DNA from 2 places in the Acidovorax sp. GW821-FHT10E03 genome. Region 2 is predicted to be linked to the other one. Evidence: predicted binding sites of a transcription regulator. Region 2 holds the regulator's gene; the other holds the start of a gene.

Region 1 (14,919 bases), on a different contig from region 2:
GAGCTACAAGAAATATAGCTGCTACCGCTTTATGCATAGGCACTCGAAGCCATTTTCGCTGAAATTTCCGCACGAAGGTCCTTCCCATCCGCAGGGCGATGCACATGCCTTGCCCTGTACTAACGCCGTATGATGCCTTCGCCTTCTAAATGTTTCGCTCCATTCGCATGTCCATCTTCACCTCGCCTCTCACCCACTTCGACGCCCAAGGCAAAGCCCATATGGTGGACGTTGGTGCCAAACCCGCTACTCGCCGAATCGCAGTGGCCAGGGGCCGGATTGAAATGCTGCCTGCCACTCTGGCGTTGATCCAATCCGGTACTACCCACAAGGGAGATGTGCTTGGCATTGCGCGTGTCGCAGGCATCATGGCAGCGAAGAAAACCAGTGACTTAATCCCTCTGTGTCATCCTCTGGCACTCACCCGCGTTGCCCTTGAATTCGAAGATTCTGGTGCGCGGCAGCCGGGAACGATTGGCATAGTTTGCTCTGCAACAGTGGAAACGGTTGGCCCTACTGGTGTGGAAATGGAAGCACTCACCGCCGTTCAGATAACCCTACTTACTATTTACGACATGTGCAAGGCCGTTGACAGGGGAATGTCTATCCACGATGTGTGCATAGTGGAAAAGCATGGGGGCAAGTCAGGGAGTTTTGTGACCGAGAGGCTCGCCGAGCTGGGAGGTGAGACTAGGCTGTCAGAAAAAACCATCAATACGGGCGTAAGACACAGGCAAGGCAGTTGATTTGTGAAGAAAAACTACCCAATCAAATCTACGTCCAGCTGTCAGTGGTAGCCAGATTAGATCGGATTCAGAAGTTTTTGCAGCTCGTACCGCAGTGTTTATTCGTTCTGCATCCGCTGGGCGATTAGCTCTCAAGACGGCTATTGACCGCCCCGCCTTCAACACCTGAGGAATCGACAGATCATATGTTTGCCACCAGTCCGGCCGCAGTGACGGCTCCAGCCCTTCCAGTGACATGTCGATGCTTTCCAGCATCTCTTGATTATCTTTGGGTTGCCGGATGCCAACGAGCACTGGCCCCATCCATGGGAGCTGTTGAAGTCCCTTTACCGCATGCGCTAAATGGGCGGAGTTGACTTCTGCCGCCGAAACCAGACGAATACGGTCCACCTCAAATACCAAGCGTACAGGACGAGTATCTGTCACGGTGCTCATTCCGTAGGCCAGCGCTGCAGCTTGGATTAAACCGACGAGCGACATGTCGAGGGTTAGTTCTCTTGCAGACTTAGCGGGATTCCACAACACCAAGGTCAGCAGCGGCCCGCATACCACATCAACCCCAATTACCAACCAAAACAATTCACGGCCAGAAACGAGTTCATAGAACGGCCAGGGATACCAAACATAAAAAACCAGAATCGCGGCCAACGTGGCGATCATGACGGTCACGAGCAAGTGAGTGGTCGAGGCCTTTAGGGCGGCACGGTGGCGAATACGCATGGGACAAAGTAAGTCAAAAAACGTTAAAAACACCAACTCCTATAAACCACGATTTCCCCTTAAAGTGGATGGCGGCAATTGGCTGGTACATAGCGGAAGGCGGTCATCAAGGCCACTCCACAGCCCCATACTACAGGAGCTCTGGCGGCGAGCGGTGACCCGGGGACCGCGGTGTTGGTCACAATGCCGCTGCCGGGGGTCAGAACCAATGGAGTCCCCAATACAGAACCTACCCCACCTCCGTAGTTGATCGTGATGCGGCCTTCTGGCAATACAGGTGCAGAGACGTCTGCAATGGCGCCAATAGCAATCGAGGTGACATGCGTTCCTGGGACGTACTGATATCCATAGCTGCCCGCCACCGGGGCACCCGTGCCAGCATAGGGCAAGATACCGCCGCTTTGCGTTGCAAAGAATGAATCCACCACCGCTGTTTTGGCAGTGCCAGCTAGGCTAAGGCCCTCTGTAACTCGGGCACGGATGGTGTAATCTTGATACATGGGCAGTGCCACCGCTGCCAAGATTCCGATGATGGCCACTACGATCATTAATTCGATCAAAGTGAATCCCGATTGAAAGTGCTGTTTCATGCCTTCTTCCTCTCTTCCATACAACTGAAGTGGCACTTGAATTGAATGAGTGACGAATGAAAGCACAGCAACATTCAAATGTGATTCACCAAAAAAAAGGCCGCACAAGGCGGCCTTTCTCCAATCGCCTTTATTAGACGTTGTTAAAGCGGCAGTTGGCCGGAACATACTTGAAAGAGGCGGTGGCAGCAATGCCGCAACCCCAGACAACAGGAGCGCCTGCTGTCAAAGGACCACTTGGTACGGCGGAATTGGTTACCGTGCCAGCGCCGGGAGTGAGCAACAACGGATTGCCCAAAGTGGTTCCAAGGGAACCGGCATAGGTAACGGTGATTCGACCAGAATTAGCTGCGACGGGAACAGCAATGGTAGTCGCTGCAATCGCAATAGAAGCTACATTGGTGCCGGCGGTATATTCATATCCATACGTGGTGTTTCCAAGCGCGGGAGCGACAATCGCACCGGTGCCAGCATAGGCTTCAATCGTGCCTTGCGTGGTATTCGCAAATGTTTCTGCAACTGCCGTCTTCGCGGCCGATGCCAAGCTCAGGCCTTCAGATACCTTGGCGCGGATGGTGTAGTCTTGGTAAGCAGGCAGTGCCACAGCAGCCAGAATACCGATGATGGCCACTACGATCATCAGTTCGATGAGTGTGAAACCCTTTTGCAGATTGCGCTTCATAAGAAACTCCTTGGAGGTCGATTGCAATTAACAACCTGCAGAAGAATTCTCCAGGTCTGATCATGATGCAGCATTTCTCATGCCAGCTTGGTGTCTGCCAAAGGCAGTGAGTCCACTCTGCACGATCCCAGCTCGCTGGCGCAGCCTAATATGCGGCTACGGAGGATGGGGTGACATTTTTGTTCCGTCACGACTGTCATCGATTCCATGTTTTGTTGCCAGTTGTGCAGGATTTGTCATTGAAGCTGCGCAGCCGACGAGGGGGCGCGTGCGTGAACAACGCTGGTCTACAAGGTGAATTCCTGTCCTGCCTGTAACCACTGGATGCTAAATGGGGTCCCCTCATCCGAAAGATTGACAGTCTTGTCGGCAAGCAGCTCCCGTATCTCGCCCATGATGACTTCCGTTTCAGCCGGCTTGGTGTGGGTGATGTACACCGGACAGCCACGCTGTTCGCACAGGCGCAATTCTGCCAACAACGACCGAGGCGACAGGTGCAAGCTACGGCGGGCCAGGGCTCTCTCGCGTTCGCTAAATGCGGTCTCCATGACGAGCATGGCAACAGGCAACTGGTTCACCCGGTCCCAGAAGGCCGAGTTCCGTTCGGTATCACCGCTGAAGACCCACCATCCTTGCAGTCCTTGAATGGCATAGCCCACCGCGGGCACGGTGTGGACTGCTGGAAGGACCTCCACGACCACACCAGCGGAAGTACATTGTTCGCCCACATTGAGCGGACAAAACCGCATGAATGGACTGTCTGTCGAAGGGATACGTGCGAAGTCAGGCCAAATGATATCGTTGAAGATGTGTTTGCGCAGCACCTCAATTGTCGGCCGCAAAGCGTGAATTTGCACAGGGGCTTGGCGAAGCGACGACACGGCGTCGAGCATCAGCGGCAACGCCGCGATGTGATCCAGATGGGAATGCGTCAGAAACACATGGTCGATCTTGCGCATCTCGTCCAGTGTCAGGTCGCCCACCCCCGTACCCGCATCGACCAGAATGCTATCGTCGATGAGGAAGGAAGTAGTCCGGCAATCTTTGGCGATGGCCCCGGAGCAGCCCAATACACGAACCTTCATGGGCCAACCTGTCTATTTAGTGTCGAAATTGGTGGCGTCGTCCCATTCTGGGTCGAAGAGCTGCCCTTGTAAGGTTTGCACGCGGGACGCATACATGTCATAGATGGCAGAGGGCACGGTAGTTTGCTGCAAGCTCACCAGCAGTTTGTCGCATTGTGCCCAGTCCTGGGCGCGATAGGCGTCCAGAAAGTGCTTCCATATGGATAATTCTTCCGCTTTCTGAGGCATCGTGGCGTGCAGTGCGGCAACCGGCGAATAGATAGCCACTGCCTGAGCCTTGCCCTTGACGCGCACCCGATCCAACTCTTGCCAGACAAAACCTGGTGCCTGGGCTTGGGTGGATTCACTCGCCACGGTGCGAACGCCATAGTGCTTGGACAGGCCCTCTAGACGAGATCCCAAGTTGACCGCGTCGCCGATGACCGTGTAACTGCGCCTCATTTCCGAGCCCATGTCGCCCACACACATGGTGCCGGTGTTGAGTCCTATGCCGATACCAATCTCCGGTAGCTTGCGCTCCCGATGCGACAGATTGATCTGTTCCACTGTCTGCTCCATGTCCAGCGCTGCCCGCACCGCCAGTTGCGCATGGTCTGGCGTAGCCACCGGCGCTCCCCAGAACGCCATCACGCAGTCCCCCATGTACTTGTCGATGGTGCCGCGATGACTGCGAATGATGTGGGTGAGCCGGCTGAACACCTCGTTGAGCAGGGCTTGGAGTTGCAGCGGTTCCATCTGTTCCGACATGGCCGTAAACCCCCGCATATCGCAGAACATGACGGTCAGTTCCTGGTTGCTGGCCTGCATGCTGTATTTGTCGGGCTGCTTGACCATCTCGTCCACCAGTTCCGGCGGCACATACGTGCCAAACAGCGCAGCCAGTTCCCGCTTGGAGCGGCTTTCCACAAAGTAGCCGTAGACCATGTTCAGGGCGAATGCGAACACCGCCATCACCACCACGGTAGCCAATGGCATGGCCAGGCCATGGGCGAGGTAGAGCCAGAGATTGAGCACGGCAAGGACTGAGACGGTCCCAAGGCTGAGCAAGACCGCGGAGGTCGCCGAAAGCGCTGGCAGCGCCACCGCCAGCAAAAGGCCTGCGATGAGCAGCTGCACGGCATCAAAGCCCACGGCGTAGTCTGGCCGCACGATGCTTTTCCCGTCCAGAAAGGCCGAGAGCATGTTGGCGTGCGTCTCCACGCCTGGGTAGGTGCGGCCCACCGGGGTCACGCGCAGGTCCAGCAAGCCGGGCGTGGTCGAGCCCACCAGCACCAGCTGGTTCTGAAGGCTATGGGAAGGGAGCTTGCCCTCCAGGACGTCGGACGCGGAGATGTACCGGAACGACCCACCGCCGACATCCCCGGGGCCGCGAAAGGGGATGAGGGTTGCGAGCTGGGCGTCCACGGGCAATGCCAGCGCGCGGCCATCCTGGCGCAGCACGACGCTCTGCAGCGTGTCATATCCGCCTTCAGGAAGGGGGCTGGCAAAGCCGGGGTGCACTTCCGGCATGCCAAGCACCGTGCGAAACATCGCCAGCGCGAGGGATTCGTAGTACTTCCCCTGGTGCTCCGCAAGCAGGGGGAGGGAGCGGACGACGCCATCGTCATCGGTGATGGAGTTGAAAAAGCCTGCGGCGGGCACGGCGCTGGCAAGCTCTTCGATGTTGCTGCCATAACCGCCCCAGGAAGTGGTTTTCAGCGGCAGCCCGCGCAGCCGCTCCGGGGAGAGCGCTGGCGCGGGCAACACGCCTTTTGTCCTTCCGTCCCGGTCGCTGGTGAGGTAGTAGCCCAGAACCGCCGGCCGCCCCTGGAGCGACCGGGCGAAGAGCGCGTCATAGTCGAGCGCCGGGGCCAGGCGCACGAGTTGTTCCTTGAACCCTGCCTGGGCCCGCAAGGGGCCCCGGGCCAGCTGCTCGAGGCTCGAGAGTCCCGAGCTTCCGTCGGCTTCCGCAAAGAGGACGTCGAAGCCCACGACCGCCACCTGCTGGCGCTCGAACAATTCACGGCTCAGGGTGGCGAGCTTGTCCCGCCCCCAGGGCCAATGCCCCACCCGCTCCAGGCTTTTCTCGTCGATGTCGACGATGACGATGCGCTCGTCCAGCGTGCGCGGCATGGTGGCGCGCAGCCGGGTGTCGTAGATGATGTTTTCCAGCCGCTCCAGGACCTGGAGATGAAGAACGCCTGCAATGTGCAGCAGCGCAAATACCAGCGGAATCAACGTGACCGCCATGCGCCGCCCATGGCGCCAGAACAGGTGCAAGACGGGATTGCGCACGAATTCCAGGGGCAGTGGGCCGGAATGAGCCGCCTATGGGGCTGCTGCAGTCCGGCGGTGGCGGTCAGCTCTGTTCGAACTGCATTTCCGTGCCGGCCAGTTCGAGCCGGTCACCGTTCTTGAGCGGCACGGGCGATGTTCCGATGGAGGCGCCGTTGAGCAACGGCATGTCGGGACCTTCCACATGGGCCAGCACGAATCCTTGATGGCGCTTGGTGATGGAGGCAACCGCCACGCCAGGCTTGCCAATGGTGGTGACCACCTTCTGCAGCGACACTTCACGCCCGGCGGCGGCTCCCGACATGACCCGGATGACCGCGGAAATGGGAACAGGAGCCGGCGCCGGAACTGCGGGGCGCGCGGCTGCGCCGACGGGCGGGACCATGCCGGGCTTGAAGATCATGGTCTTCTCGAAGTTCTGCCCCTCGGCCTCGTGCAGGAAGCGGATCTTGTACTTGCCCACCTCGACCGTGTCGCCGTTGCGCAGTTCCTGCCGCTTGACGGCCTTGGCATTGACGTAGGTGCCGTTGGTGCTGCCCAGGTCTTCAATCTCCACATCCTGGCCCGCCATGTGGATGACGGCATGCTCGCCGCTCACAGCGAGGTTGTCGATCACGATGTCGTTGTAGGGGCGCCGGCCCAGCGTGGTCCGCTCCTTGGTCAGTTGCACTTCCTTGATGACAACCCCGTCGATTGAAACGATCATTCTGGGCATGATCCACTCCTGATGTGATGAGTAATTGTTGTAGTAGCGGCCACTCACGCGGCCCCTAGCAATCGGGACATAAGGCCGCGCTTCTTGCCTCCCGCGGCCGCTTGCACCAGCAGTACGCTCACGTTATCACGGCCACCATTCGCATTGGCGGTGTCGATGAGCAGTGTGGCTTTTTCCTCCAGGGGAACAGGTGCCCGCACCAGTTCCGCCAGGTCCGCGTCCGCGACCATGTCCGTGAGCCCGTCCGAACACATCAGGAACAAGTCATTCGGCGCGACCTGGAATTCGTTGACTTCCATCATGACGTTGGGCTCCACGCCCAGCGCGCGGGTGACCAGGTTGCGGTTGGACGACAGGGCCGCTTGCTGTGCGGTGAGCAAGCCGGCATCCACCTGTTCCTGAAGCCAGGAGTGGTCGCGCGTGATCTGCTGCAGGACGCCGTCCCGCACGCGGTAGCAGCGGGAGTCGCCGATGTGCCCGAGGATGAGGCGGCTGCCGTGGAAGACCCCCACCACCAGCGTGGTGCCCATCCCTGCGTACTGGGGGTTGGACAGCGACGCTCCAAGGATCGCGTGGTTGGCGTTCTCCACGCAGATTTCCAGGGCGCGGCGTACGTCGGTGGATTGCGGCGTGCCGCCTGCCTGCCCCAGCCAGCGGGCCATCTCGGTGCGGATGAAGGTGGTGGCCATGCCGCTTGCCACTTCGCCGGCGTTGTATCCGCCCATGCCATCGGCCAGGATGGCGACCTGCGCATCCCGGTCGACCGCCACCGCGTCTTCATTGTTGGTGCGCACGCGGCCTTTGTCGGTCCGCGCGAAAAATTCGTAGGTCATGGATGTGGAGGCGTGCGTCATCGGGCGCCTGGAATCGGCGGGGATGCCGCACCCCGCCCGGCGGGTGGCTCCATCACGGTTTCCTGAAAATCCGCCATTTCATGCCCTGTTGCATCGCGGTCCGCATCATAGACGACTGCTTCCGGGCTCGGTAACACTTCCGGCGCCGAGGATGCTGCGCCTGCCTGGCGCAGGTCGGAAGCGAATTGCCGCCCCGTCTGGTAGCGCGCCTGCGGGCGCTTCTGGAGGGCCAGGGCCACCACGCGGGCCACCGCGGATGAAAGCTCCGGCCGCAGCTGGTGGATGTCGGGTGCGTCCACGCTGGCGATCTTGTGCATGAGCTCGGTCATCGACTCGCCGCGCAGCGGCAAGGACCCGGTCAGCAGCTGGAACAGCGTGACGCCCAAGGAATACAGGTCCGATCGGCCATCCACCTTCTTGCCCGCGAGCTGCTCGGGCGACATGAAGCTGGGGGTGCCCAGGACCATCCCCGTGCGCGTCTTGCTGGAGTCCGTGATGCGCGCGATGCCAAAGTCCGTCACCTTCACGGCGTCCGTGGCGGCGTCGAACATGATGTTGGCCGGCTTGATATCGCGGTGCACCACGTTGTGCGCATGGGCATAGTCCAGTGCCTCGGCGACGCGGGCCGCAATGGACAGCACGGTGTCCACGGGCAGGAGCTGCCCGGCCCGGCATGCCTGCGTCAGGTCGGAGCCCTTGAGGAATTCCATGGCGATGTAGGCGAGGTCGTGTTCTTCGCCGGCATCGAATATCGTCACGATGTAGGGATGCTGCAGGCGTCCCGCGGTTTCCGCCTCGCGGAAGAAGCGGGCCCTCGCGTCGATCAGCGCGTCCCCTTCGAATTCCTCTCCCAGGGCCAGCGTCTTGATGGCGACCACGCGCCCGATCTTCGGATCCCGTCCCAGGTAGACGACGCCCATCGCTCCTTTGCCGATCTCCTTGTCGATCCGGTAGCGACCGAGCATCGGGATACCGGCTGTGGCATCGCCCGGCAGGCGCGGCGAGGCCGGCGGGACCGACGCGGGCGTGCTGGAGGGCGGGCCATCCGCGTCCTTCTGCAGCTGGGCCCGCACGCGCTTGTAGCGGGCATATGCATCCTTGTAGGCGCGGTTGTGCTGCAGGATGTGCTTGTAGACGGACTTGGCCTTGGCAAAGTTGCGCTTGCGCTCGAAGTCCTGCGCCAGGTGGTACAGGTTGTCCATCAAGGCATCACTGGGAGGTACCTTGCGCAGGCGCTCGAATGCCATGTCGAGCTGCCCCTGCCCTTGCAGGGCCAGCCCCATCATGCGGTCGGTTTCGGCGGCTTCCCCGGACGATTCCTGGGTGCTGCCTCCCCCCATGCGCAGCGCGGTGAATGCCACCACCCCCACGAGCAAGGCCAGGGCGCCGGGTACCAACGATATCCACTGCCCGGCATGGCGCAGCAAGCCCCATTCGGTGCCTGCCAGGAGCAACAGCAGCACTGCGCTCAGCGCCCATCCCGCGGCGCGTGAAAGCCGGGGAAGAACCAAGGCCACGAAGAGCCAGGCCCCCAGCACCGCTCCCCATGCAGCCGCGGGCGCCCAGGAGGGCCTTTGCACACCGAGGCCCTGCCGCATGGCGGAGACGGTGTGCGCGAGCATCTCGACCGGGTACATCGTCCGTGCGCCCGGCTGAACCCAGAGGGCCGCCAGTGCCTCGCTGGTGTCCCCCACCAAGACGACCTTGTCCTTGAAGGTGTGAAGGGGCACCTTGCCGCTGAGCGCCTGGGCAAAGGACACCGTGGGAAACGGTGTCGCGCCATCCTGCGCGGCATGAAAGCGCGGGTGCATGGCGGCGACCTCGTCCGTGGCAATGTGCAGTCCGCCCACACGCACACCGCGCGGCTCGTCCTGGGTGCGGATCTCGTTCGGGCCCAGATGCAGGCTGTGCCGCGTTGCCAGCAATGCCAGCGAGGGCACCGCGACTCCGTCATACCGCAGCAGCAGTGGGATGCGGCGCACGCGGCCGTCGTCATCCGCTTCCATGGACAGGTGGCCGACGCCTGCCGCCACGGAGCCGAGTTCCGCGATGGGGTGCCGGGCCGACGTGGCGGGCGTGGCGAAGGACCCGGAGTCGGGCAGGACGCTGCGGTGCGCATAGGGGGGCAGCGGCGTGGCCTTTCCTCCGGCCAGGGCATAGCTTGAGGCCAGGAACACATTGCCGGCGCGCTGGATGCTGGCCGCGAGGCGGCCATCGGTGTCGAGCGCCTGCTCCGCCTCGGCGGTGGCACGGCCCAACTCGGCGGCCAGCGGAGATGTGTCTCCGGCACGCGCAAGCGTCTCCCGCACCTTGCGGACGTAGGCAAGGCCGCGGTCGGATTCAGGGGTGGCGAAGGAAGGGGTTAAGACAATGGTCTTGGCGCCCGCGGCCGCCAGCTGGTCGACGAGCCGGGCGTAGACATCGCGGGACCAGGGTGCGCTTCCCAGCGCTGCCAGGCTGGCATCGTCCATGCCGACGATGACAATTTCAGGCAAGGGGGGTGGCGTGGCGACACTGCTCGCTGCGTCATACACGCGGTATTCCAGGGACTGGAAGACACCAGCGGCCGCACACAGCGCAATGACCACCGCCGAGGCCACTGCGCCCCGAAACCCATCGGTCCGCCACATGCCCAGCCACCGACCCGAGGTTGTTCGTCCCACTTGCTATTGGTTCCACACTGTATTTGTGTGGGTAAAAGCAATATCTGCGCCCGGGCGGGCAGGGTGCGCGGCCGTCGCCGTTACCGCAGCGCCGCTGGGCCCCTGCAGGCACGGATGCCCTTCTTGTCGTGGCGAGGCGGCCGCCACGCTGTGGGGGTGCCACTTTTGTCACATGGTGCAACAATTTGTTGCACCATGTGATGGGCGTAATCAGGCCGCCGATTCCCGCCGGGCCCTGTGGGGCCAGAATTTCCCGGCGCCCACCACCAGCAGCGCGCCAAGCGCCGCGGCCACATAGTGCAGCGAAGGATGCGCCACCACATAGCCATGCAGCGCTGCGTCATTGGCAATGGTTTCGCCCCCCACCCATCCAATCAAGGCGGCCCCCATCAGCACGATGGCGGGGAAGCGCTCCATGAGCTTGATCATCAGCGTGCTGCCAAAGATCACGAGCGGAATGCTGATGGCCAGGCCGAGCACCAGCAGCAGCACGTTGCCGTGCGCCGCAGCGGCAACGGCGATCACGTTGTCCAGGCTCATCACGAGGTCCGCAATGAGAATGGTGCGCACCGCCGCCATGAGGCTGCCATAGGCCTTCGACTCGCCTTCCTCTTCCTCATCGTCACTGAGCAGCTGGAAGCCGATCCACAGCAGCAGGCAGCCGCCGACGATCTGCAGGAACGAGAGCTCCAGCAGCTTGGCTGCCACCACGGTGAGCAGGATGCGCAGCACCACTGCCGCGCCAGACCCCCAGAAAACCGCCTTGCGCTGCTGATGGGGAGGGAGGGACCGGGCCGCCAGGGCGATGACGACGGCGTTGTCGCCCGAAAGAATGATGTTGATCCAGACGATCTTCATCAGGCCGATCCAGAAATCGGCACTTTGCACAAACTCCATACTGAACTCCACTGTTATGAATGCAAGAAGCGCCGGGAACCAGGGTTCCGAGCGCTTCTCTTTTTATTGGAGCGGCCAGTTTATCGGGCCTTGCGGCTGCGGGCGTCCGTAGTTGTGCTTACGAATGCCCGTGCCGGTGTAGGGCCGGCAGCTTACTTGAGCTGGGCCTTGAGCAGCTTGCCCAGCTCCGACGGGTTGCGGGTGATGATGAAGCCCGACTCTTCCATGATGGCGAGCTTGGCATCGGCCGTGTCGGCGCCGCCGGAGATCAGCGCGCCGGCATGGCCCATGCGCTTGCCGGGAGGCGCGGTCACGCCAGCGATGAAGCCCACGATAGGCTTCTTCATGTTGGCCTTGCACCACTGGGCGGCTTCGGCTTCGTCAGGGCCGCCGATTTCGCCGATCATGATCACGGCGTCGGTGTCCGGATCATCGTTGAACGCCTTCATCACGTCGATGTGCTTCAAGCCATTGATGGGGTCGCCACCAATGCCCACGGCGCTCGACTGGCCCAGGCCCACTTCGGTCAACATGGCCACGGCTTCGTACGTCAGCGTGCCGGAGCGGCTCACGACGCCGATGCGGCCCTTGCGGTGGATGTGGCCGGGCATGATGCCGATCTTGATTTCGTCGGGCGTGATGAGGCCGGGGCAGTTCGGGCCCAGCAGCAGGGTCTTCTTGCCCCCGGCGGCTTCCTTGGCCTTCATCTTGTTGCGCACCATCAGCATGTCCTTGACCGGAATGCCCTCGGTGATGCAGATGGCCATGTCCAGGTCGGCTTCCACAGCTTCCCAGATCGCATCAGCAGCGCCTGCGGGCGGCACGTAGATCACCGACACGGTGGCGCCGGTCTGCGATGCGGCTTCCTTGACGGAGGCGTAGATCGGGATGTTGAAGATCGACTCGCCGGCCTTCTTGGGGTTCACGCCTGCCACGAAGCAGTTCTTGCCGTTCGCGTATTCCTGGCACTTTTCGGTGTGGAACTGGCCGGTCTTGCCCGTGATGCCCTGGGTGATGACCTTGGTGTCTTTGTTGATGTAGATCGACATGTGTGTTCTCCGGGCTTACTTGACGGCAGCAACGATCTTGGTCGCAGCTTCGGCCATGGTGTCTGCGGCGATGATGGGCAGGCCGGACTCGGCCAGCATCTTCTTGCCCAGCTCTTCGTTCGTGCCCTTCATGCGCACGACCAGCGGCACGTTCAGGTTCACGGCCTTGCAGGCGGTGATCACGCCGGTGGCGATGGTGTCGCACTTCATGATGCCGCCGAAGATGTTGACCAGGATGCCTTCGACCTTGGGGTTCTTGAGCATGATCTTGAAGGCTTCGGTGACCTTCTCGGGGGTGGCGCCGCCGCCCACGTCCAGGAAGTTGGCCGGCTCGCCGCCGAACAGCTTGATGGTGTCCATGGTCGCCATGGCCAGGCCGGCACCGTTCACCAGGCAGCCGATGTTGCCGTCCAGGCTGATGTAGGCCAGGTCGAACTTGGATGCTTCCACTTCGGCTGGATCTTCTTCGTCCAGATCGCGGAAAGCCACGATGTCAGGGTGGCGGAACAGCGCATTGGCGTCGAAGTTGAACTTCGCGTCCAGGGCCATCAGATTGCCCTTGGAGTCGCAATTCAGCGGGTTGATTTCCACCAGCGACGCGTCGGTGTCCATGTAGCACTTGTAGATCTTGGCGAAGATGTCCACGGCCTGGTCAATGGAAGCACCGGTCAGGCCGATGGCGGCTGCGACCTTCTTGCTCTGCTCGGTGGTGATACCGGCAATCGGATCGATCATCTCGGTGATGATCTTCTCGGGCGTGGAGTGCGCCACTTCCTCGATGTCCATGCCGCCTTCGCTCGAAGCGATCAGGGCCACCTTCTGCGTGGCGCGGTCGGTGACCAGCGAGACGTACAGTTCGTTCTTGATGTCGGCGCCGTCTTCGATGTACAGGCGGCGGACCTTCTGGCCTTCGGGGCCGGTCTGGTGCGTCTTGAGCTGCATGCCCAGGATCTCGCCAGCGATGCGCTTGACGTCGTCGATGGTCTTGGCAACCTTCACGCCGCCGCCCTTGCCACGGCCACCGGCGTGGATCTGGGCCTTGACGACCCACACGGGGCCGCCCAGTTTCTGGGCTGCTTCCACGGCTTCTTGCACCGTGAATGCGGGAATGCCGCGCGGAACGGGCACACCAAAATTGCGCAAGATTTCCTTGCCTTGGTATTCGTGAATCTTCATGAGGTCTCTCTCAGGGAAGGATGGTGGTTACCCGTTTGCCATGAACAACAAAATGTCTGGCCGCGGGCTGGGGACATGGCAACCAGCGACTGTATCATGTTGCAATGCACCATCCTTGTGCGTGGCTGACGGCTTCGCCGCGCCTGCCGGGTGGCAGTTTCTTGGCTTTTCTCGTGGTTTCTTGGCAGACTTTGCTGCCCATTTTTTGCAGGAGCACCCTTATGTCCAGAGTCTTTATCGATGGCGAAGCCGGCACCACGGGCCTGCAGATCCGTGAGCGCCTGCAGGCCATGCCGCAGATCGAGCTGGTCAGCATCGCGCCCGAGTTGCGCAAGGACCCTGCCGCGAAACGCGACCTGATTGCCGGCGTGGATCTGGTGATCCTGTGCCTGCACGACGATGCTGCGCGTGACACCGTGGCGATGGTGGACGAGATTGCCCGGAGCATGGGCCGCAAGGTCAAGGTGATCGACGCCAGCACGGCCCACCGCACGGCGCCCGGCTGGGTGTTCGGCTTTCCCGAGCTGGCCGCCGGCCAGCGCGAAGCGGTCGCGCAGGCGGACCGCGTGGCCAATCCCGGCTGCTATGCCACCGGTGCGATTGCGCTGCTGCGCCCGCTGGTGGATGCGGGCCTGGTGCCCCCGGACTTCCCGCTCGCCCTGCCCTCGGTCAGCGGCTACTCGGGCGGCGGCCGGACCATGATCGAGGCCTATGAGGCCGGCACGGCGCCGTTGTTCGAGGCCTATGCGCTCACGCTGCAGCACAAGCACCTGCCCGAAATCATGCGTTACACGGGCATCACCCGCCGGCCCATCTTCGTGCCGTCGGTAGGCAACTTCCGCCAGGGCATGCTGGTGCAGCTGCCGCTGCATCTGGACCTGCTGCCCGGCGCGCCCAAGGCGGCCGATTTGCACGACGCGCTGGCGGCGCATTACGCCAGGAGCAATACACCCGAGCAGTGGGTCAGCGTGCTGCCCGCCACGGCCGACGGCAAGCTGGATGCGACCGCGCTGAACGACACCAACAAGCTGGAGCTGCGCGTGTTCGCCAACGAAGAGTACCGGCACGCGGTGCTGATCGCGCGCCTGGACAACCTGGGCAAGGGCGCCAGCGGCGCGGCCGTGCAGAACCTGCAGCTGATGCTGGGCCTCTGACGGCGGGGATCGGTGGGGACAACAGGCGGCTCCGGAGCGTGGCCGCCTGTGCTGTCTTCTGGGTCCCGGGGCCTTGGGGCGCCGCCCCTGCCCGCGTGACCGGCCCTAGATCTCGCCCTGGATTTCGGGTGCTTCGCCACGCACGACGCGCCGGGTGATCTCGCCCGAAAACCCGCGTGCGGTCAGAAAGCGGACTTGCCGCGCACGTTGCTGCGCATCGTCCGCCACGGCGCCAAATTTGCGCAGCCACAGTGCATGGGCGCGTGCCCATTCGCTGCCTTTGAGTTGGTCGAGGGCGTGCTGAATCGCCTCGG
Region 2 (14,919 bases):
CGAAATTGAGGCTCTGCAGCGGGCTGTGCTGGGCGGTCACCTCGACCTTGAAGGTCTGGCGCGTGGTGAACCAGATTTCCCAGGCCACGTCGCTGGCGGCGGCGTAGAGGTCGTTCTCGGAGCGGTACGGGCGGTGCGCCAGCTGCACCAGCACGCGCTGGGCCAGGCGGCTGTGCAGGTTCAGCAGCAGCGCGTCGCGCCACGAGGCGCGCAGCAGCACGCCGCCCCGGCCCACCAGCAGGTCCTGCCCCGTGAGGGCGGTGATGCCATGCACCTCGTCGGCCAGGAAGCCCTCCACACCGGCGGCGCAAGGGAGAAAAAGTTGGAGTTGATTCATGACGATGGTGAGGATACGCGCTCGGAAAGTACGTGTGAATCCGGCGTGCCGGCACGGGCCAGCAGCAACTGGCGGATGGAGTCCGGGATCGGCGCCACCTTGCGGTCGGCCTTGCCGATGAAAACGATGCCGATCTTGCCGCGCGCCACCTCGCGGCCCGAGGTCTTCTCGGTCATGCAAAAGACCAGGTCGAACCCATAGCGGTTGAAGTCCGCAGGCGCCATCTCCACGCGCATGGTCTCGCCGTGGAACCCCTCGGACTTGTACTGTGCCACGATGTCTCCGACCACGATGGACAGCCCGCCCACGTCGGCCTCGGGGTAGCCGAGTGACTGGAAAAACCGCACCCGGGCCTCGGACACGAGGCTCAGCAGCTGCGCGTTGTCCAGGTGCCCGCCCTGGTTGACGTGGCTGATGTAGATCTGCATTTCGGTGGCGAAACCGAAGTGCGCGGGAAGGTCGAAGACGATGCGGGCCATGGACGGGGTGGCGAAGTAAGAGGGAAAGACGGCAACGGAGCGGAAAAATGGGCCACCAGGCGCATGCGCCGCGCACACGCCCGCACGGCGCCTACAGCGCCTTGCGCAGATTCGCCGGCGCGATCTTGAGCGCCTCGCGGTACTTGGCGACGGTGCGGCGCGCGCACTCGATGCCCTGCTCCTTGAGCATCTCGGCGATCTGGCTGTCGGACAGCGGCTTGGTCGGGCTCTCGGCGGCCACGAATTGCTTGATGAGGGCGCGCACGGCGGTGCTCGACGCATTGCCGCCGGTCTCGGTGCCCAGGCCCGAGCCGAAGAAGTACTTGAGCTCGTAGGTGCCGATGGGCGTGGCCATGTACTTGGCCGTGGTCACGCGGCTGATGGTGGACTCGTGCAGGCCCAGCTCGTCGGCGATGTCGCGCAGCACCAGCGGGCGCATGGCGAGTTCGCCGTGGGTGAAGAAGTTCTTCTGCCGCTCCACGATGGCGCGCGAGACGCGCAGGATGGTGTCGAAGCGCTGCTGGATGTTCTTGATGAACCAGCGCGCCTCCTGCAGGCGCTGCTGCATGCCCTGGTGGCCCTCGCCGCCCTTGTGGCCGCGCAGGGCGCCGGCATAGATGTCGTGCACGCGCAGGCGCGGCATCACGTCGGGGTTGAGCTGCACGATGAAGTTGTGCTGCCCGTCGCGGCCATTGGCGCGCCCGGCCTTGCGCACGATCACGTCGGGGATGATGATGTTGCGCTCCACGTCGGCGAAGCGGCGCCCCGGGCGCGGCTCCAGCCGGGCGATCAGCGCCATGGCGGCGCGGGTGCGCTCCTCGCTGTCGCCGCAGGCCTGCGTGAGGCGGCGCACGTCGCGCCGCGCCAGCATCTCCAGCGGCTGCTGGCACACGCGCAGCGCGGTCTGCACGGTGTCGGGGTCGATGTCGCTGTCCTCGTCGGCGGCCAGCGCCTTGAGCTGCAGCGTCAGGCACTCGGCCAGGCCGCGCGCGCCCACGCCCACGGGCTCCAGGCTCTGCAGCAGCCGCTGTGCCACGGTGAAGCGGTGCACCAGTTCCTCGATCTGCTCCAGGTCGTCGGGCCCGGCCAGGCTGATGGCCAGCTCTTCGAGCGGATCCTCCAGGTAGCCATCGTCGTTGAGCGATTCGATCAGGAAGCGCAGCGCGGCGCGGTCGATCTCGGACAGGCGCAGCGCCAGCGCCTGTCGGTGCAAAAAGGCGGTCAGCGATTCGTGCGTGCGGGCCAGTTCGGTGGCGTCGGCCTCGTCGCCTTCGGCGTCGTTGCGGTTGCGGGCGGGGGCGTCGCCGCCCCACTCGGCGTCGTTGGGCGCCATCTCCACCGTGCCGTCGCCGCTCCAGTCGGGCTCGTCGGCGCCCGCGCTCGGAGTTTCAGCATCATTTTGAGCCTCAGCGCTGGTACTGCTTGCGCTGGTAGCTCCTGAAAAAATAGCATCATCCGCGCTGTAGTCGTCGGCCTGGGCCGGCGTATCGGCGGCTTCCAGGCCAAACTCCTCGCGCGGCGCCTCGTCGGCGTTGCGTTCGAGGAACGGGTTTTCGTCGAGCATCTGCTCGACTTCCTGCGAGAGTTCAAGCGTGGACAACTGCAGCAGCCGGATGGACTGCTGAAGCTGGGGGGTCAATGCAAGATGCTGCGAGACGCGCAGCGAGAGTCCAGGTTTCATTGATTGAGCGCCGCCGGGCCGCCCCAAGGCGCGAACGCCCCCTCGGGGGGCAGCGAACCACGCGCAGCGGGGAGCGTGGGGGCACCGTACCGCGCCGCCGGGCCGCCCCAAGGCGCGAAGGCCCCCTCGGGGGGCAGCGCAGTACACGAAGTGACAAGCGTGGAGGCCATGTCTACATGCGGAAATGTTCGCCCAGGTACACCCGGCGCACTTCGGCGTTGTCCACGATCTCGGATGGCGTGCCCTGGGCCAGCACCTGGCCATCGCTGATGATGAAGGCGTGGTCGCAGATGCCCAGCGTCTCGCGCACGTTGTGGTCGGTGATGAGCACGCCGATGCCGCGCGCCTTGAGGAAGCCGATGATGCGCTGGATCTCGATCACGGCGATGGGGTCGATGCCCGCAAAGGGCTCGTCCAGCAGGATGAAGCGCGGCTGCGTGGCCAGCGCGCGGGCGATCTCGACGCGGCGGCGCTCGCCGCCCGACAGGGCCATGGCGGGCGAGGCCCGCAGGTGGTCCACGCGCAGCTCCTGCAGCAAGGCCGTGAGACGCTCTTCGATGGCCTCGCGCGACAGCGGCTTGCCGTCGTCGTCCGCGCGCTGCAGCTCCAGCACCGCGCGCACGTTCTCTTCGACCGTGAGCTTGCGGAAGATGGAGGCTTCCTGCGGCAGGTAGGACAGCCCCAGCCGCGAGCGGCGGTGGATGGGCATGTGGGCCACCGAATGGCCGTCGATGCGGATGTCGCCCGCGTCGCTGCGCACCAGGCCCACGATCATGTAGAACGAGGTGGTCTTGCCCGCGCCGTTGGGCCCCAGCAGGCCCACGACCTCGCCCTTTTGCACGACCAGCGACACATCCTTGACGACCTTGCGGCTGCCATACGACTTGGCCAGGTGCTGCACCTCCAGGCGGCTGCCCGCCTGGGTGTCAGGACCGGGGCTGACGGGCTGCGCGCTCACTTGGAGCCGCCGCCAAGGCTGTTGCTGGGGCGCAGCACCGGCGCCGATGCCGGGGGCGCGGCCTCCGGCGCGGCGGTACCGGCGGGCGGGTCCTTGGGCGCGAGCACCGCGCGCACCCGGCTGCCGGGCGCGGGCGCATCGCCCGCCGCATTGGTCGCGGGGGTGCGCTTGCCGTCCACGGTGAACACATCGGTGAGGTTGTTGTAGACGATCACGGCGCCGGTGATCTCGTCGCTGAGGACCGCCCCGCGGTAGCGGCGCAGCTCGGCGCGGGTGATGAAGCGCACGTTGTCGGCCTTGCCGTCGTACTCGATGACTTCGCTCTCGCCTTCGATGAACTCGTCCGGCGCGCCCGCCACGGTATCGCGCTTCTGGCGGAAGAAGGCCCGCTTGCCCGCCTCGGCCGTGACCACGCCGTACTGGTAGCCGTCGGCGTCCTGGCGCACGTCCAGCCGCGCGCCGCGCAGCACGATGGAGCCCTTGGTCATGACCACGCGGCCCGAGAACACGCTGGTCTGCTTGAGCTCATCGTGTCGCAAGGCGTCGGCCTCGATGTTCATGGGCTTGGCGCGGTCGGCCTTTTCGGCGTGCGCCGCGCCCAGATGGCAGGCCAGGGCGACAAGCAGGAGGTGGGGGAGGATGCGGTAGTTCATAGGGCACGAATCTTGCAGGTCATTGTAGCCACCCCACGGCGTGCGCCATGAAAAAAGCCCGCATCCGCGGGCTTCTTCTTGGGGCATCCGAGGCCGTCGGCGCTTGGAAGCCGCCGCCTGCACCCGTGGAGCCGGCGCTGCCGGGCCGCCGGGTGCGTCCCCCTGGGCAGGAAGGCGGCTCACGAGGGCCACGCTTCCTTCAAGGAGGCGTCACCCCTTTTTCGCCGTGGCGGCCAGGTGCTCCACCACCTGCAGCACGTTCTGCATGTTGCCGGCCATGGTGCCATCGGTGTAGTACTTGCCGGCCACGCCCATGGAAGGCACGCCTTCCACGCCATACGCGTCCTGCAGCTGCGACGCACGGCGCACCTGGTTGGACACGGTGAAGGAGCCGTAGACCTCCTTGAACTTGGCGGCATCGACCCCCTGCTGGGTCACCCAGGCCAGGATTTCGTCGTCCTTGGCCAGCTTCTGCTTTTCCACATGGATGGCGCGGAACACCTTGGCGTGCAGCGCGTCGAGCTTGCCCATGCCTTCGAGCGTGTAGTAGAGCTTTTGCTGCGGCACGAAGCTGGCATTGAAGGCCACGGGCATGCGGCGGATGCTCATGTCCTTGGGGGCGCTCTTCACCCATGCGTCGAGCGTGGGCTCGAAAGCGTGGCAGTGGGGGCAGCTGTACCAGAAGAATTCGATCACATCGACCTTGCCGGCGGGCGCATCGGGCGCCACGGGCTTGTCCAGCCGCTTGAAGTCCTTGCCCTCCTTGAACTGGCGGGCCTGGGCCAGCGCGGGGGTGGCCACTGGCAGCGTCAGGGCGGAAGCGGCAACCGCCGAGGCGGCGGACAAAGAAAACTCACGGCGTTTCATGGCAAAGACTCTCCTGGTTCTGGTCTGGGGGATGTGAGCCATGCCCCCGCAAAAAGTTCAGCTCCCGCTGCGCGGCAGTTCAGCGCTGCACCCGCACCAGGGCCGATTCCACCCCGGCGCCGTCGAGCTTTTCCTTGAGCTGCTCGGCATCATCGCGCTTGGTGAACGGGCCCACGCGCACGCGGAACACGGCCCGCCCATTTTGCTCGCGCTCGCTCACCCGGGCCTCCCAGCCCAGCATGGCCAGCTTGGCGCGCTGGGCATCCGCATCGGCCTGGGTGCGGAATGCCCCGGCCTGCACGAAGTAGTCGAACGGGTCCAGGTTGCCCTTGGCGGCGGCCTTGGCGACGGCCAGATCGCCCAGCGGGTCGGCGCCGGGCTTGCTTTCGGCCTTGGCCGCCTCGGGCTTGCTGGCAACCGGCTTGGGCGCGGAGGCGGCCGCCCGCACTTCGGGCGCCGCCGCGGAGGCGGGCGCGGAAGCCGCCGCCACCGCCGGCGCGGGGGGGCGCGCCGGGTTCTTGCCGTACAGCGGAGAGTTCGGGTCCCAGTTCTTGTTCTTCTGGGATTCGGCGGCATCCATGTCCACGCCCCGCCCGTTGCCCTTGTTGAGGAAGGGCACCGGCACCTTGGTCACGTACACGGCCACCGCCAGTGCGGCCCCCAGGCCCACGATGACCCCGACGATGAAGCCGATGATGGTCCCACCCGTCTGTTGTTTCTTCATAGTGACTGCTTACATTCTGGCCGGAGCCGACACGCCCAGCACGGCCAGGCCATTGTGCAATACCTGCGCGGTGGCGGCGACGAGGGCCAGCCGGGCCCGCTTGACGGTTTCATCGTCCACCAGGATGCGCTCGGCGTCGTAGTAGCTGTGGTAGCTGGCGGCCAGGTCGCGCAGGTAGAAGGTCACGTCGTGCGGCGCCTCGCCGTCGGCGGCGGCGGTGAGCATCTCGGGGTACTTGGCCAGCTGCAGCATCAGCGCCTGGGCCTGCGGGCCTTCGAGCGCCGACAGGTCCGCGCCCTGGAGCGAGGCCACATCGCCGCCGCCCTGCTCGGCCCAGCCGCGCAGCACCGACTGGATGCGCGCGTGGGCGTACTGCACGTAGTACACCGGGTTGTCGTTGTTCTGCGCCACGGCCAGGTCCACGTCGAAGGTGTACTCGGTGTCGGGCTTGCGGCTCAAGAGGAAGAAGCGCACCGCGTCCTTGCTGGTCCATTCGATCAGGTCGCGCAGCGTGACGTAGCTGCCCGCGCGCTTGCTGATCTTGACCTCTTCGCCGCCCTTGACCACGCGCACCATGGTGTGCAGCACGTAGTCGGGGTAGCCCTGCGGGATGCCCACGCCGGCCGCCTGCAGCCCGGCGCGCACGCGGGCGATGGTGCCGTGGTGGTCCGTGCCCTGGATGTTGACGACCTTGGTGAAGCCGCGCTCCCACTTGGCGATGTGGTAGGCCACGTCGGGCACGAAGTAGGTGTACGTGCCGTCCTTCTTGCGCATGACCCGGTCCTTGTCGTCGCCGTAGTCCGTGCTCTTGAGCCACAGCGCGCCGTCCTGCTCGTAGGTCTTGCCGTTGGCCACGAGCTTGCCCACGGTGGCCTCGACGCGGCCGCTGGTGTACAGGCTCGACTCGAGGTAGTACTCGTCGAACTTCAGATTGAAGGCCTGCAGGTCCTTGTCCTGCTCGTTGCGCAGGTAGGCCACGGCGAACTGGCGGATGGACTCCACATCGTCCACGTCGCCGCTGGCGGTGAACGCGCGGTCGTCGGCCTTGACGGTCTTCTTCGCGAGGAAGTCGTTGGCGATGTCCTGGATGTAGTCGCCGTTGTAGAACGCCTTGGACGCCGGGTTCTCGGGGTCGGTGGGCCAGCACTCGTCGCCGGGCTTGAAGCCCTTGGCGCGCAGCTGCGTGCTGGTGGTCAGCGTCTGGATCTGCACGCCCGCGTCGTTGTAATAGAACTCGCGGTGCACCTTCCAGCCCTGGGTGGCAAAGAGGTTGCAGATCGCGTCGCCCAGCGCCGCCTGGCGGCCGTGGCCCACGTGCAGCGGGCCGGTGGGGTTGGCCGAGACGAACTCGACCAGCACGCGCTGGCCGTTGTCGGCCTGGTAGCCAAAGCGGTCTCCGGCACCCAAGACCTCGCGCACCACTTCCTGCTTGGCGGTGGGCTTGAGGCGGATGTTGAGAAACCCGGGGCCGGCGATCTCGATGGCATCGACCCAGCGGGCAAACGCGGGCGTGGCCTCGAGCGCGGCCTTGAGCTGCTCGCCCAGCGCGCGCGGGTTGAGCTTGAGCGGCTTGGCCAGCTGCATGGCCGCCGTGCAGGCGAAGTCGCCGTGGGCGGCCACCTTGGGGGATTCGAACGCAGCGCGCCCGGCAGTGCCGGGCGACAATTTTTCCAGCTCGCCGGCGAGCGCCGCGAGCAATTCCTGTTTGACGGAGAGCATGCGGGGATTCTACGGGGGCGCCCCGTCATCCCATCCCGCCGCTGTGGCGTTATGCTGAATGGCCCGGTGTCCACCGGGCCGTCCATCCCCCTACCCGCAGGAGCATTACATGAAGAAACTGCTTTCCCTGATGACGGCCATCGGCCTGACCCTCTCCCTGGCCACGGCCCATGCCGCCGACGCGCCTGCTGCCGCGGCCTCCGCGCCGGCCAAGGCGCCCACCGCGCAGCAAAGCAAGATGGCCACCTGCAATGCCGACGCCAAGGAAAAGAAGGGCGACGAGCGCAAGGCCTTCATGAAGGAATGCCTGTCTGCCAACAAGCAGGAAAAGCAGCAGACCAAGATGAAGACCTGCAACGCAGACCCCAAGGCCAAGACCCTCAAGGGCGACGAGCGCAAGGCCTTCATGAAGGAATGCCTGAGCAACAAGCCCGCCTGACACACCTTGGCCCCCAAACAAAGCCCCGCACGCGGGGCTTTGTGCTTTCTAGCGCGTGCCCACGCCCCGCGCCAGGAACACGGCCAGCAGCGGAATCACCACCAGCAGGTGCGCCTCGATCATCACCAGGCGGCGCGTGCCGCGCACCTCGGCCTCGGTGGGCAGCGCACCCGTGACGCGCAGCTGCTTGCGCCAGCGCAGAAAGCGCACCGTGGGCACGATGGAGATCAGGCCGATGACCACGAACAGCGTGACCTTGGTGTGCAGCAGGGGCTGCGACCAGTACCACCCCGCGCCCTTCATGCCCCACCAGGTGCGCGCCAGGCCCGTGGCCAGCACGGCGATGGCGGAGATGCCATAGACCATGTCCACCCGCGCCAGGCGCTCCACCACCGCGGCGTTGAGCCACTCCTTGCGGCACAGGGCCGCCTCGCTGGCCAGGAAGACGGTCATGGTCAGGATGGCCAGAAAGTGGGCGTAGGCCAGCAGGGCTTCAGTGGTCATGGGGCGCCTCGTGACAATGGGACTGGCAATGCTAGCGCATCCGGCAAAAAACTCCTGATTTGATAGCTTTCAGCGCTTTCTCATCAAGCGCTGGAGGCCGATCTGGCTTGAAACCTGCGCAGCGCTGCCAGCCCCAGCAGCGCCGCCAGCACGAGCAGGCCCCATTCGGACAGCGTAGGAATCGCCTGCGCGGCGGCGGCCAGCATCAGCATGGCGTGCGGGTCGGCGATGGCGCCGGGGGCGGGGTCGTTGTCGCCCGTGCCGTTGTCGGTGACGGCAAAGCTCACCGTGTCGCCGCTGACCGCGCCATGCGGGAACCAGAGCGCCGTGGCACCGGCCGTGGCGGGGCCGAACTTGCGCGGCACCAGCCCCGCCAGGCTGCCGCCGGGGTAGGTGATGGCCACCGCGAGCGTGGCGCCCGCGCAGCCCGTGGCCGTGAAGCGCAGCACGCCCAGCGGTGCGGTCGCGCCTGCGGGCAGGTTGTCGCCCGGGGCGGCGGCGGTCAGCGCCAGGCTGCCCACGGTGCAGCCCGCCGGGCCGCCGGAGATGCTGGCCTGCGCCATGCCGCCGCCGGGCACCGCCAGGCTGGCCTGGCCCACCGTCAGCGCCAGAGGCCCGCCCGTGGCGCTGGTGTTGTTGGCATCGCCCGCATAGCTGGCGGTGATGGCGTGCGCGCCCACCAGCAGGCCGCTGACGGTGCAGGCGGCCACGCTGCCCGTGATGGCGGGCGGGGCCGCGCAGGCCAGCGGCAGGCCGTCCGCGCTGAAGCTCACCGTGCCCGTGGGGTTGCTGGCGCTGCCGAACGTGGCGGTGAGGGTGACGCTGGCCCCCAGTGCGCTGGGGTTGGCGTTGGCCGCCAGCGCCAGCGTGGGCGCCGCCATCACGGCAAAGGTACGCGCTACGGGCGCCGCCGCCGCCCAGGCCCCGCCGCCCGGCTGGCTGGCCGTCAGCGTGCACGAGCCCGCGCCGCTGAAGCTGGCCACGCTGCCCGCCACGCTGCACGCGCCCGTGGCGCTGTAGGTGATGGGCAGGTTCGACGTCGCCGTGGCGCCCAGGGTCAGCGTGGTGCCCGCAGCCTGCGCGGGGATGGTGGCGGGGAGGAAGGTGATGCTCTGCGCGCCCAGGGGCGTGACCGCGTTGGTCACGGCGGCGTCCGAATCGGGTTGCGTGGGGGATCCGTTGTGCGCCACCACGCGGAACGTGTAGCTTGCTCCATTGGCCAGGTTCGCCACGGTGCAGCTGTGCCCGGAGCCGGTCACGGTGCAGGATCTGGCGGGGTCTTGCACGGCGGTGGCGGTGTAGCTGGTGATGAGGGCCCCATAGGCGTCCGCCCACCGTTCCGGGCTCCAGTCCACCGTCGCCTCGGCGTCGCCCGCGGTGGCGGTGGCGCTGGCCGGCGGGGGCGGCTTGCCTGCCTGCACCGTGATGGAAGTGGGCAGCGACGCCGAGCAGTGGCGGCTGTCCGTCACCGTGGCCGTGAAGCTGAACGTGCCCGTGGCCGTGGGGGTGCCGGAAATGGCGCCTGCAGCCGACAGCACCAGACCCGGCGGCAACGCCCCCGCCGCGACCGCGAAGGACGACCCGCCCACCGCCCCGGCCTGCGCCAGCGTGTAGGCATAAGCGGCCCCGGCCGTGCCGTTGGCGGGCGTGCCGGTGGCCGTCATGGCGGGGGCGGGGCAGAGCGTCACGTCGTCGATGCCGATGTAGTCGCCGTTCGCGCCGAAGGTGCCGGCGCCGGTCACGAAGTAGCGGAACGCGACGCGGCCCGAGGTGGGGGCGGCCAGCCCGGACACGGTGATGCGGTACTGCGTCCAGGCGGCGGGGTAGCCGCCCGCCGCCAGGCCAGGGTTGATGCTCGTCAGCAGCGTGGTGAAGTCTCCCACGTCGGTGGCGGTGGTGCCCACGTCCGTGCTGGCGCCCTGCGTGCTCATGCGCACTTCCAGGCGGTCGGGGTAGTCCGTTGGGTTGGGGACCGGCTTGCGCGTGTAGAAGGTCAGCACGTCGCCATTGCTCAGTGTGCGGTTCGGCATGACCAGCCAGTTGCTGATGGTGCCGCTGCTGCCCGTGTTCCTGAAGTTGGCCGCTATGTAGGCATTGGCTGCGCCGCTGTAGGCGTCGAACGGGCCGGGGTCCGGCAAGGCAGAGATGGGGGTGCCCTGGAACCAGCCCATGGCGCCCACCGGGGCGCTGTTGTTCTGCATGACCCAGCCATTGCCCGATAGCGTGAAGGTGTCGTCAAAGCCTTCGTACAGGACTTGCGCAGGGGCCGCGCCCGGCAGCGCAGCCGCGGCGGCCAGCAGCAGGCCCGCAAGGCGGGCGGTGGTGGAGGGGAATGGCATGGGTGGGCTGGTGGCGATGAAGATGCGCCATGTTGCCGTTGCCTGCCGCTTTTGTATGTCCTCAGAACTGAGGACAAGGCCCTGCCAGGGTTCTATGCAAAAAATAGCCTCCAGCGCCCACCCATCAAGCGCCAGCAGCTACAAAAAGAGAAGTGATTCACACCACCCGCCTTCCCACGCGGCCCGCTGACAGCGCCACCAGGGCCAGCAGGGCCGACAGCAGCAGCAAGCCCCCTTCGGACAGCGCCGGAATCGCCTGCGCGCCGGCGGGCGCGGCGGCCAGCAGCAGCATGGCGTGCGGGTCGGCGATGGCGCCGGGGGCGGGATCGTTGTCGCCCGTGCCGTTGTCGGTGACGGCAAAGCTCACCGTGTCGCCGCTGACCGCGCCATGCGGGAACCAGAGCGCCGTGGCACCGGCCGTGGCGGGGCCGAACTTGCGCGGCACCAGCCCCGCCAGGCTGCCGCCGGGGTAGGTGATGGCCACCGCGAGCGTGGCGCCCGCGCAGCCCGTGGCCGTGAAGCGCAGCACGCCCAGCGGTGCGGTGGCGCCTGCGGGCAGGTTGTCGGCGCCGGTGGCCGCGCTCAGGCCCAGGGTGTTCACGGTGCAGCCGGCCGGGCCGCCGGTGATGCCGACCTGCGCCGTGCTGCCGCCGCCGCCCGGCACGGGCACGGCGGCGGTGTTGACGGTGTGCGCCAGCGGGCTGGCGGTGGCGGGCGCGTTGTCGGCATCGCCCGTGTAGCTGGCGGTGATGCTGTGCAGGCCCATGGCCAGGCTGCTGGTGGCGCAGGTGGCCACGCCGCCGCTGAAGGTGGCCGTGGTGCAGGCCAGCGGCGCGCCATCCACGCTGAACGCCACCTGGCCCGTGGGGCTGGCGGATGCGCCGTTCAGCGCGGCGGTGAAGGTGACGCTGGCGCCCACGGCGCTGGCGGACAGGGCCAGCGTGGGCTGGGCCTGCGTGCCCAGCAGCAGCGCGTTGGACGCCATGCCGTTCACGAACGCCCGCAGCGCATACCGGCCGCTGGGCAGCGCGCCCGGCGCGGCCACGTCGATGCTGGCGGCGGTGGAGCCGGTGGGCGCGAGCCAGGTGTGCGCGCCGTTGTCCAGCCGCGTCAACTGCACCAGCGGCAAGGGGGTGGGCGATGCGCTGGTGCTGCCGCCGCTGGCCTCGCTGTCGCCGCGCAGCCGCAAACCGGTGAGGGTGAAGGCCGCGCCGCTCAACCGGACGGGGCCGCCGGTCAATGCGGGAATGCGGGCCGGGGGCACTGCGCCGCCGGCAGGGTCGTAGCGCTCGGCGGTGGCGATGCCGCTGGTGGCCGTGACGCCGTCGCGCCCCCCGGCGGCGAGCACCGTGCCATCGGGCAGCACGGTGGCGGTGTGGTAGGCGCGCACAGTGGCCAGCGCGCCGGTGGCGGCCCAGGCGCCCGTGGCGGGGTCGTACAGTTCGGCGCTGCCCAGGTAGCCGCCACCACCCCCCCCAGCGGCCAAAACCTTGCCGCCGGGCAGCAGGGTGGCGGTGTGGCCGGAGCGTCCGGTGTTGAGCGGGCCGGTGGGGCTCCATGCGTTCAGGGCGGGGTCGTAAAGCTCGGCGCCGCCGAGGTCGGTGCCGTCGTGCCCCCCCGCGACAAGCACCTTGCCCTGGGGCAGCAGGGTGGCGGTGTGGGTCCAGCGTGGGCTGGCCATCGTGCCGGCGCCGCTCCAGGTGCCCGAGGCGGGGTCGTACAGCTCGGCGCTGCCCAGGGTGCCGCCGCTGCCATTCCCCCCCGCGATGAGCACCCTGCCGGTGGGCAGCAGGGTGGCCGTGGGCCATTGGCGTGCGGCGCTCATCGCGCTCGTGGCGGACCAGAGGCCGGTGGCGGGGTCGTACAGCTCGGCGGTGGCGGTTTGGCTGTTGCTGATGTTGCTGCCCAAGCCCCCCACGACCAGCACCTGGCCGCTGGGCAGCAGGGCGGCGGCGTGCCGCAAGCGGGGGCTGGCCATCGCGCCGGTGCCGCTCCAGGTGCCCGTGGCGGGGTCGTAGAGTTCGGCGCTGGCGAGCGCTCCTGCGCTGCCGAGGCCGCCCACGACGAGCACCTTGCCGCCGGGCAGCAAGGTGGCGGTGTGGTAGGCGCGCGCGGCGGCCAGCGGGCCCGTGGCGGCCCAGGCGCCGGTGGCGGGGTTGTACAGCGCGGCAGCGCCGATGAGCTGCCCGGTGCCATAACCGGCGCCCCCGCCCGCGACGAGCACCTTGCCGTCCGGCAGCAGGGTGGCCGTGTGCTCCGTGCGCTGGCCTGGCAGCGCGCCGGTACCCTCCCAGGTGCCGATGGCGGGGTCGTAGAGCTCGGTGCTGGCGAGCGGCGCGCCAAGGTCGCTGGCGCCCCCGATGAAGAGCACCTTGCCCTGGGGCAGCAGGGTGGCGATGTGGCGCCAGCGCCCGTCGTTCAGGCCGCCGGCGGCGGTCCATTGGTTGGTGTCAGGGTCGTACAGTTCGGCGCTTTGGAGAGCGCTGCCGCTGCCGAAGCCTCCCGCCACGAGCACCTTGCCGCCGGGCAGCAGCGTGGCGGTGTGGAACAAGCGCTTGCTGTTCAGCGAGGCGGCAGGCGCCCAGGTATCGCCCTGGGGGTCGTACAGCTCGGCGCTGGCAAGCTGCTCGCTGCCGCTGTTTCCGCCCACGGCAAGCACCCTGCCGTCGGGCAGCAAGGTGGCGGTGAAATCGCTGCGCGGCCCTTGCGGCAGCGGGGCGGCGGAGCCCCAGGTGTTGTCGCTCGGGCGGTACACCTCGGCGGTGGCGAGGTATCCGGTGCCGTTGCCGCCGCCGACGACGAGCACCCTGCCGTCGGCCAGCAAGGTGGCGGTATGGCCCTGGCGCGCTTCGGCCAACTGCCCGGCGGGGGACCAGGCGCCGGTGGCGGGGTCGTACAGTTCGGCCTGGGCCACCTGCCCCCCGCTGGCGTGGCCGCCCGCGACGAGCACCCGGCCATCGGCCAGCAGGGTGGCGGTGTGTTCCGTGCGCGGCTGGGCCAGCGCGCTGGCACCGCTCCACAAGCCGGTGGCGGGGTCGTACAGCTCGACGCTGGCGATGAATGCGCTGCCGTCGTAGCCACCCGCCACGAGCACCTTGCCATGGGGCAGCAAGGTGGCGGTGTGGCCGCGGCGCGCGTGGGCGAGCGGGCCGGTGGCGGCCCACTGGCCGGCGGCGGGGTCGTACAGCTCGGCGCTGGCAAGGTGGCTGAGGCTGCCGCCGCCATAGCCGCCCGCGACGAGCACCTTGCCGTTGGGCAGCTGGGTGCTGGTGTGCCATTGGCGCCCATCGCCCAGGCTGCCGCTGGCCGCCCAGGTGCCCGCCTGGGCGTGCGCGGCGGGCCAGGCGGCCAGGCAGGCGATGGCGATGAACACGAACTGGAGCAGCAGGGCGCGCAGGGCGCAGGGGCGGCGGGGCATGGCGGGGCCTTGGTGTGTGACGAACCGCCGGAATGTTAAGAAATTGCAACACGCCTGTATGTCCTCAGAACTGAGGACAAGGCCTTGCCGGGGTTTGATGCAAAACAGGCCTCCAGCGCTTATCAGACAAGCGCTGGCAGCTATCAAAAGAGTAGTTCTTCAATCACCGCGCGCCAGCGGCAGCCACAGGGTGAATTCGCCCCCGCCCTCCCATGCCGCCCACTGGCAGCGCCCGCCCAGGGCCTGGGCGCGGTGGCGCACGTTGAGCAGGCCCTGGCCGGCCAGGGCGGCGGGCGGGCCTTCGGACAGCACGAAGGCGCCTGCGTTGTCGCGGATGCGCACCACCACGCCCGCGCCGCCCTGCCCGGCTTGCGCCTGCGGCGCGGTGGCCACGTCGATCAGGGTGGCCTGGGTGTGCTTGAGGATGTTGGCCAGCACTTCTTGCAGGATGCGCAGCACGTGCAGCGCGGACTGCGGGTCGAGCCAGGGCAGCGGGGGCAGGTCCTGCACGTTCCAGGCAAGGGTGATGCCCGCGGCCTTGAGCCGGGGCGCCAGGCGAAAGCGCACGGCCGCCAGCAGCGCCAGCAGGTCGGCATCGGCGGGGTCCAGCGAGTCGATGGCGAGCTTGAGGTCGTCGATGCAGTCCTTGAGCACCTGGGCCGTGTCGGCCGTGCTGGCCTGGCCGCGCTCGACCATGCGCAGCGCGCTCATCAGCGACGAGCCGATGCCGTCGTGCATGTCCTGCATCATGCGCTGGCGCTCGGTGGCCAGGGTCTGCTGGCGCTCCAGCGCGCGCAGTTG

The links. The regulator sigma-54, encoded in region 2, starts transcription at its own class of promoters, with help from an activator protein. The targets are predictions, from matches to a motif close to TGGCANGNAANCTGCTTT.
Region 1: AC07OD_RS12440 (pilin) is a predicted target of sigma-54. The motif match lies at 2,806-2,823, and genes of this name have one in related genera.

Annotation. Positions count from the first base shown of each region.
Region 1 covers NZ_JBWKMU010000006.1:165,180-180,098, reverse strand. Annotated here, with positions in the region: gene AC07OD_RS12460 (M48 family metalloprotease) at 1-37, opposite strand, end outside; gene moaC (cyclic pyranopterin monophosphate synthase MoaC) at 168-746, shown strand; gene tfpZ (TfpX/TfpZ family type IV pilin accessory protein) at 699-1,466, opposite strand; gene AC07OD_RS12445 (pilin) at 1,526-2,056, opposite strand; gene AC07OD_RS12440 (pilin) at 2,190-2,738, opposite strand; gene AC07OD_RS12435 (3',5'-cyclic-nucleotide phosphodiesterase) at 3,026-3,823, opposite strand; gene AC07OD_RS12430 (CHASE2 domain-containing protein) at 3,836-6,052, opposite strand; gene AC07OD_RS12425 (FHA domain-containing protein) at 6,162-6,812, opposite strand; gene AC07OD_RS12420 (Stp1/IreP family PP2C-type Ser/Thr phosphatase) at 6,857-7,645, opposite strand; gene AC07OD_RS12415 (CHASE2 domain-containing serine/threonine-protein kinase) at 7,663-10,296, opposite strand; gene AC07OD_RS12410 (TerC family protein) at 10,540-11,226, opposite strand; gene sucD (succinate--CoA ligase subunit alpha) at 11,379-12,275, opposite strand; gene sucC (ADP-forming succinate--CoA ligase subunit beta) at 12,291-13,451, opposite strand; gene argC (N-acetyl-gamma-glutamyl-phosphate reductase) at 13,673-14,605, shown strand; gene recX (recombination regulator RecX) at 14,711-14,919, opposite strand, start outside.
Region 2 covers NZ_JBWKMU010000009.1:19,809-34,727, reverse strand. Annotated here, with positions in the region: gene AC07OD_RS16720 (THUMP domain-containing class I SAM-dependent RNA methyltransferase) at 1-337, opposite strand, end outside; gene AC07OD_RS16715 (acyl-CoA thioesterase) at 334-816, opposite strand; gene AC07OD_RS16710 (RNA polymerase factor sigma-54) at 908-2,497, opposite strand; gene lptB (LPS export ABC transporter ATP-binding protein) at 2,670-3,455, opposite strand; gene lptA (lipopolysaccharide transport periplasmic protein LptA) at 3,452-4,108, opposite strand; gene AC07OD_RS16695 (thiol:disulfide interchange protein DsbA/DsbL) at 4,319-4,975, opposite strand; gene AC07OD_RS16690 (SPOR domain-containing protein) at 5,055-5,699, opposite strand; gene argS (arginine--tRNA ligase) at 5,709-7,418, opposite strand; gene AC07OD_RS16680 (PsiF family protein) at 7,528-7,857, shown strand; gene AC07OD_RS16675 (DUF2214 family protein) at 7,906-8,361, opposite strand; gene AC07OD_RS16670 (IPTL-CTERM sorting domain-containing protein) at 8,445-10,700, opposite strand; gene AC07OD_RS16665 (IPTL-CTERM sorting domain-containing protein) at 10,858-14,118, opposite strand; gene AC07OD_RS16660 (sensor histidine kinase) at 14,278-14,919, opposite strand, start outside.